3 regions of the Micromonospora sp. NPDC047756 genome follow, and region 3 is predicted to be linked to each of the others. Evidence: predicted binding sites of a transcription regulator. Region 3 holds the regulator's gene; each other region holds the start of a gene.
The links. The regulator HrcA, encoded in region 3, represses chaperone genes, less so after heat shock. The targets are predictions, from matches to a motif close to GGTTNGCACNCTCNNNNNGAGNGTGCNAACC.

Region 1: a site for HrcA is predicted at 1,186-1,216, ahead of groL (chaperonin GroEL). Genes of this name have one in related genera too.
Region 2: a site for HrcA is predicted at 697-727, ahead of groES (co-chaperone GroES). Genes of this name have one in related genera too.

Annotation. Positions count from the first base shown of each region.
Region 1 covers NZ_JBVJGQ010000004.1:488,290-490,554, forward strand. The annotation lists gene groL (chaperonin GroEL) at 1-991, opposite strand, end outside; gene ACZ6NZ_RS15470 (hypothetical protein) at 1,264-2,265, opposite strand, start outside.
Region 2 covers NZ_JBVJGQ010000004.1:160,039-162,303, reverse strand. The annotation lists gene ACZ6NZ_RS13870 (THUMP-like domain-containing protein) at 1-601, opposite strand, end outside; gene groES (co-chaperone GroES) at 861-1,175, shown strand; gene groL (chaperonin GroEL) at 1,246-2,265, shown strand, end outside.
Region 3 covers NZ_JBVJGQ010000010.1:47,440-49,704, forward strand. The annotation lists gene ACZ6NZ_RS29575 (DUF4870 domain-containing protein) at 1-381, opposite strand, end outside; gene hrcA (heat-inducible transcriptional repressor HrcA) at 607-1,629, shown strand; gene dnaJ (molecular chaperone DnaJ) at 1,705-2,265, shown strand, end outside.

The DNA.
Region 1 (2,265 bases), on a different contig from region 3:
CGATGGTGGTCTCGTCCTTGGTCACCACGACCTTGCGGGCGCGGCCCAGCATGTCGACGCTGGCGGCGTCGAGCTTGAGGCCGACCTCCTCGCTGATGACCTGGCCACCGGCGAGGATGGCAATGTCGGTCAGCATGGCCTTGCGGCGGTCACCGAAGCCCGGCGCCTTGACGGCGACCGACTTGAAGGTGCCACGGACCTTGTTGACCACCAGGGTGGCGAGGGCCTCGCCCTCCAGGTCCTCGGCGATGATCAGCAGCGGCTTGCCCGACTGCATGACCTTCTCGAGGATCGGGAGCAGGTCCTTCACCGACGAGATCTTGCTGTTGGCGATCAGGATGTACGGGTCGTCGAAGACGGCCTCCATACGCTCCGGGTCGGTCATGAAGTAGGCCGAGATGTAGCCCTTGTCGAAGCGCATACCCTCGGTGAGCTCCAGCTCCAGCCCGAAGGTGTTGCTCTCCTCGACGGTGATGACGCCTTCCTTGCCGACCTTGTCCATCGCCTCGGCGATGATCTCGCCGACGGTGCTGTCGCCAGCGGAGATGGAGGCGGTGGAGGCGATCTGCTCCTTGGTCTCGACGTCCTTGGCGAGCTTGGACAGCTCCTCCGAGACGCTCGCGACAGCGGCCTCGATGCCCCGCTTCAGGGCCATCGGGTTGGCGCCGGCGGCCACGTTGCGCAGGCCCTCGCGAACCAGGGCCTGGGCCAGGACGGTCGCCGTCGTCGTGCCGTCACCGGCAACGTCGTCGGTCTTCTTGGCGACCTCCTTGACCAGCTCAGCGCCGATCTTCTCGTACGGGTCCTCGAGCTCGATCTCCTTGGCGATGCTCACACCATCGTTGGTGATGGTGGGGGCACCCCACTTCTTCTCGAGCACGACGTTGCGGCCCTTGGGGCCGAGGGTCACCTTTACGGCGTCGGCGAGCTGGTTCATGCCCCGCTCGAGGCCGCGGCGCGCCTCTTCGTCGAACGCGATCATCTTGGCCATACGGCGTTGTCCTCCTGGACACTCACGGGCCACCCGAGATGTGTGCCCCGGATGGGCCGCCTGGTGTACGCACCTTGGGACGTCGCCACCTGGCGACGACGACGTCCTTCGGCCGGGCCGGATAGCCCGCGACGACCGGCCATGTGCCGCCCCGGCGTCTCCACGCCGGTGCAACCTGGCCCCACCGTCCCGACCATTGGCACTCACGGTATGCGAGTGCCAATGACTTGTTTAGCACTCTCCCCTGCCGAGTGCAAGCACGATGCCGCCGCTCAGCCGAGTTCGGCGGCCAGTCCAGCGCTGTTCACCGGCGCCTCATGGGCACGCTGCTCGGCGTACGTCACCAGCAGACCGATCATCTGCGCGAGGTGGGCCGGCAGGGCCAGCACGGCGGTGATCCCGATCACCACCACCGCCCCGGCGGCGGTACCCGCCGACGAGAACGGATCCGTACCGAACGCGCCGGTGCCGATCCCCTCCAGGCCACCGGGGATCAGCGTGCCGACGATCACCGCAACGGCCACCAGGGCCACCCGTCCGAGCAGCAGGCCGAGTCGGTCGTGGAACATCCGGAACGAGCGACCGATCGGGTTGTGGCGTTCGAAGAGATAGACCGGGCCGGCCATGCTCAGCGCGAAGGCCAGGTAGACACCCGGCAGGACGCAGAAGCAGACGCCGACGCCGATCAGCAGGCTGACCAACAGGGTCCACGCCCACAGCCCGAGTGCCCGACGCAGGCCGTAGCGCAACGCCGACTCCAGGCTGGCCGGCTGACCGGCCGCCTGCTGGGTGATCACCCAGGTGCCGGCGGCCCACCCGATGGCCTGCACCAACCCGACGACGATGCTGCCGCCGAGCAGCAGGACCAGGAGGCTCAGCAGTTCGACGACGAAATTGTCCGGCAGCGCGGGGGTCGACGTCGATCCGGCCTGGGCGGCCCACTTCGCCGACGGGTCCAGCCCGAGGGAGAGCACCGAGAGCACCGCCGCCGGCAGCACCTGGGTGAGCAGCATGATCGGCACCAACTGCCGCCAGCCCCGGCGCAGCGCTTGACCGCACCGGTTGAACCAGCCGCCGATGCCCGCGCCGGGTGGCGTGACCAGGGCGTCGTTCGGGTCAGCCCCGTAACCCGGCGGGTACCAGCCGACCGGCGGCCCCGGGTACCACGGCTGCCCTCCGTAGGGACCCGACCCGGGCGGGTAGCCCCCGGTGGGCGGGAACCCCCAGCCCTGCGGTGGCGGGGCCGCACCCCAGGCACCCTGAGCGGGATCCCA
Region 2 (2,265 bases), on a different contig from region 3:
CCCGCTCGGCCAGCCCGGTGACGAAGTCCCACGGTGGCGAGTAGGCGCGCGGGTCGAAGATCCGCCGCCCGGAACCGGTGGCGCGGCGGGCCGGGTCGCAGAAGACCCCGTCGACCCCTGACACGTCGAACCCGGTCGCGTCACCGCACTCGACGGTGAACAGCTCGGCCAGCCCGGCTGCCTCGGCGTTCGCGGCGGCCATCGCCGCGGTCACCGGGTCGGCCTCCACCCCGTACACCCGGATGCCGGCGCGGGCGGCGGCCAGCGCGTCGGCCCCGAGCCCGCACCCGAGATCGGCCAGGGTGCGCACGCCGGCCGCGTGCAACCGGGCGGCCCGATGGTCGGCGACCACCCGGCGGGTGGCCTGCTCCAGGCCGGGGCGGGTGAGGAACATCCCAGCGGCGGCCGAGCCGAACTTGCCCACCGCCCGGTGGCGCAACTCGGCCTGGGTCAGCGCCGCCGCGGCCAACGTCGGCGGCACCCCGGTCGCGCGCAGCGCCGACGCCGCGACCAGTGGATCACCGCCGGCCAGGTCGGCCGCCGCAGTGAGCGCGGCCGACCCTTCAGGGGTACGCAGCGCCGCCAGCTGATCGAGATCCACCCGGACATTGTCCCGTCCGACTCGGAAAACTTGGCTGGCGGGGCGCGACGCGCTGGCACTCTCCTTGACGGAGTGCTAGCCACGGAATAACCTGCGATTAGCACTCTCACCCTGAGGGTGCCAGCTTCCGGGTCTCACGACCCGGGTGCGCACGCCAGGCGGACCGGCACCCGCGACGACGGCACCGCCCGGTGGCATGAGGCAGATTGACGCTGGTCAGCCCCGCTGGCCAGCAACGAAACCAGTACCCCAGGAGGGTATGCCCGTGACTACCGCGACCAAGGTTGCGATCAAGCCGCTCGAGGACCGCATCGTGGTCCAGGCGAACGAGGCTGAGACCACCACGGCGTCGGGCATCGTGATCCCCGACACCGCCAAGGAGAAGCCGCAGGAGGGCACCGTCCTCGCTGTGGGCCCGGGGCGCGTCGACGACAACGGCAACCGGGTTCCGGTTGACGTGCAGGTCGGCGACACCGTCCTTTACTCGAAGTACGGCGGCACCGAGGTCAAGTACGCCGGCGAGGAGTACCTGGTGCTCTCCGCCCGCGACGTCCTCGCGGTCATCGAGAAGTAAGCAACCGATCAGTGCCACTGCCCCGGTCCGGCTCGCCGGGCCGGGGCAATGGCGCTTCGAAGGGACATTCATGGCGAAGATCCTGAGCTTCTCGGACGACGCCCGGCACCTGCTGGAGCACGGTGTCAACGCCCTCGCGGACGCGGTCAAGGTCACCCTCGGCCCGCGCGGGCGCAACGTCGTCCTGGACAAGAAATTCGGTGCGCCGACGATCACCAACGATGGTGTGACCATCGCCAAGGAGATCGAGCTCACCAACCCGTACGAGAACCTTGGCGCGCAGCTGGTCAAGGAGGTGGCGACCAAGACCAACGACGTCGCCGGCGACGGCACCACCACCGCGACCGTGCTGGCCCAGGCGATGGTTCGCGAGGGTCTGCGCAACGTGACCGCCGGGACCAACCCGGCCGGCCTCAAGCGGGGCATCGACGCGGCGGCCACGAAGGTCTCCGAGGCGCTGCTCGGCAAGGCCGCCGAGGTCACCAGCAAGGAGTCGATCGCGAACGTGGCGACGATCTCCGCGCAGGACTCCACGATCGGCGACCTGATCGCCGAGGCGATGGAGCGCGTCGGCCGCGACGGTGTCATCACCGTCGAGGAAGGCTCGATGCTCACCACCGAACTGGACGTGACCGAGGGTCTCCAGTTCGACAAGGGCTTCATCTCGCCGAACTTCGTCACCGACCTGGAGGGTCAGGAGTCCGTCCTCGAGGACGCGTACATCCTGGTCACCACCCAGAAGATCTCGGCGATCGAGGAGCTGCTGCCGCTGCTGGAGAAGGTCCTGCAGAACAGCAAGCCCCTGCTGATCATCGCCGAGGACGTGGACGGCCAGGCGCTCTCCACCCTGGTGGTCAACTCGCTGCGCAAGACCCTCAAGGTCTGCGCGGTCAAGGCCCCGGGCTTCGGTGACCGGCGCAAGGCGATGCTCCAGGACATCGCGATCTCCACGGGCGCCGAGCTGGTCGCCCCGGAGCTGGGCTACAAGCTCGACCAGGTCGGCCTGGAGGTGCTCGGCACCGCCCGGCGCGTCGTGGTCGACAAGGAGAACACCACGATCGTCGACGGCGGTGGCCAGAAGGCCGACGTC
Region 3 (2,265 bases):
CGGTGCGACGAAGCCCAGCGGACCGAAACTGACCAGCGCGCCGAGCGCGCCGCCGAAGTGCGCGACCAGCGACCAGGTCTTGTCCTCGTTGTTGGCGTAGCCACCGCCGGGGCCGCCGTAGGCCCCACCGGCCGGGTAGCCGCCGGGCGGGGGATAGCCCCCCGGCGGGGGATAGCCGCCTGCCGGAGGGTAGCCGCCTGACGGCGGTTGGTCACCGGTGGGCGGCGGATAGCCACCGGCCGGGGGATAGCCGGCCGGGCCGGGCGCCCCGGACAGTGGTGCGGTGGGCGGCTCGGCCGACGGGTACGGCCCGGGGGAGGTGGGCTCCGGCGGGTAGTTGCCGGGGTCGCCCGACCCGGGAGGGCGAGGAGGTTCAGTCATGGATGTCACGGTAGGTGCCGGTGGCAACGCCGCACCAGAGCGACTTCGCCTCGTCGTGCGGGCCGTTCGGCTCGACGGGGTGTCGGGGGCCGCACCGAAGGGTGTCCGTTGATCATCGCGTCGGCGGGCCCGCCGACGTAGACTGGCACTCGTTACAGTCGAGTGCCAGGACGGCCCGGCCGGCCCAGAGAGCCGGCGGCCGACGTGCGACAGGAGGTGCGGAGGATGGGTCTCGACGACCGGAAACTCGCCGTGCTCCGCGCCATCGTCGAGGACTACGTCTCCACCCAGGAGCCGGTCGGCAGCAAGGCGCTGGTCGAGCGGCACCAGCTCGGGGTCTCCCCGGCCACGGTCCGCAACGACATGGCCGTGCTGGAGGAGGAGGGCTACATCCGGCAGCCGCACACCAGCGCCGGCCGGGTGCCCACCGACCGCGGCTACCGCCTCTTCGTCGACCGGTTGTCCCGGGTCAAACCGCTCAGCCCGGCCGAGCGCCGGGCCATCGAGCGCTTCCTGGTCGGCGCGGTCGACCTCGACGACGTGGTGCACCGCACGGTGCGGTTGCTCGCCCAGCTGACCCGACAGGTCGCCGTCGTGCAGTACCCGAGCCTGGCCCGCTCCTCGGTGCGTCACCTGGAGCTGGTGCCGATCTCCACCACCCGGTTGATGCTCGTCATGATCGCCGACACCGGGCGGGTGGAGCAGCGACTCGTGGAGCTGCCCGGCCCGGTGCCCGCCGACGACGTCACCGACCTGCGCCGACTGATCAACGAGAAGCTCGCCAACGCCCGGCTGTCCGAGACGCCCCCACTGGTGCAGGCGCTGGTCGAGGAAGCGCCGACCGGCCTGCGCCCGACCATGACCACGCTCGCCACCGTCCTGCTGGAGACGCTCGTCGAGCGGCACGAGGAGCGGATCGCGCTCGCCGGCACCGCGAACCTCACCCGCGGCGGCCTGCTCGACTTCCAGGGCTCCCTGCGGCCGATCCTCGAAGCACTGGAGGAGGAGGTCGTGCTGCTCAAGCTCATCGGTGAGACCGAGCCGAGCACGACCCGGGTGCTGATCGGCGACGAGAACGAGTTCGACAACCTGCGAGCCGCCTCGGTGGTCAGCACCGGGTACGGCCCGGGCACCACCATCCTGGGCGGCCTGGGGGTGCTGGGGCCCACCCGGATGGACTACCCCGGCAACATCGCCACGGTGCGCGCCGTGGCACGCTACGTGGGCGAGTTGCTGGCCCAGAACTGATTGGTCAGGGCCGATGCGGCCGGCTGCGGCCGCCGACCGGCGCAACGCGAGACGAACATGAGGACACGGAACGCAGTGGCCAGGGACTACTACGGCATTCTCGGTGTGAGCCGGGAAGCCTCCGACGACGAGATCAAGCGCGCCTACCGCAAGCTGGCGCGCCAGTTCCACCCGGACGTCAATCCGGACCCGGAGGCTCAGGAGAAGTTCAAGGACATCAACGCCGCGTACGAGGTCCTCTCGGACGATCGGAAGCGGCAGATCGTCGACCTGGGTGGTGACCCGCTCGCCCCCGGTGGCGGCGGCGCCGGCGGCCCGGGTGGCCCCGGAGGCGCCGGCCCGTTCGTCGGTTTCCAGGACATCATGGACGCGTTCTTCGGCGGTGCCGGAGGTGGCGCCCGTGGCCCACGGCCGCGTACCCGCCCGGGGGCCGACGCGATTCTGCGGCTCGAACTCGACCTGCACGAGACGGCCTTCGGCGTGGAGGCCCCGATCACCGTCGACACCGCTGTGCTCTGCACCACGTGCTCCGGTGCCGGCACCGCCGCCGGCACGCACCTGGCGACCTGCGAGGCGTGCGGTGGCCGGGGCGAGGTGCAGTCGGTGCAGCGCACCTTCCTCGGCCAGGTGGTCTCC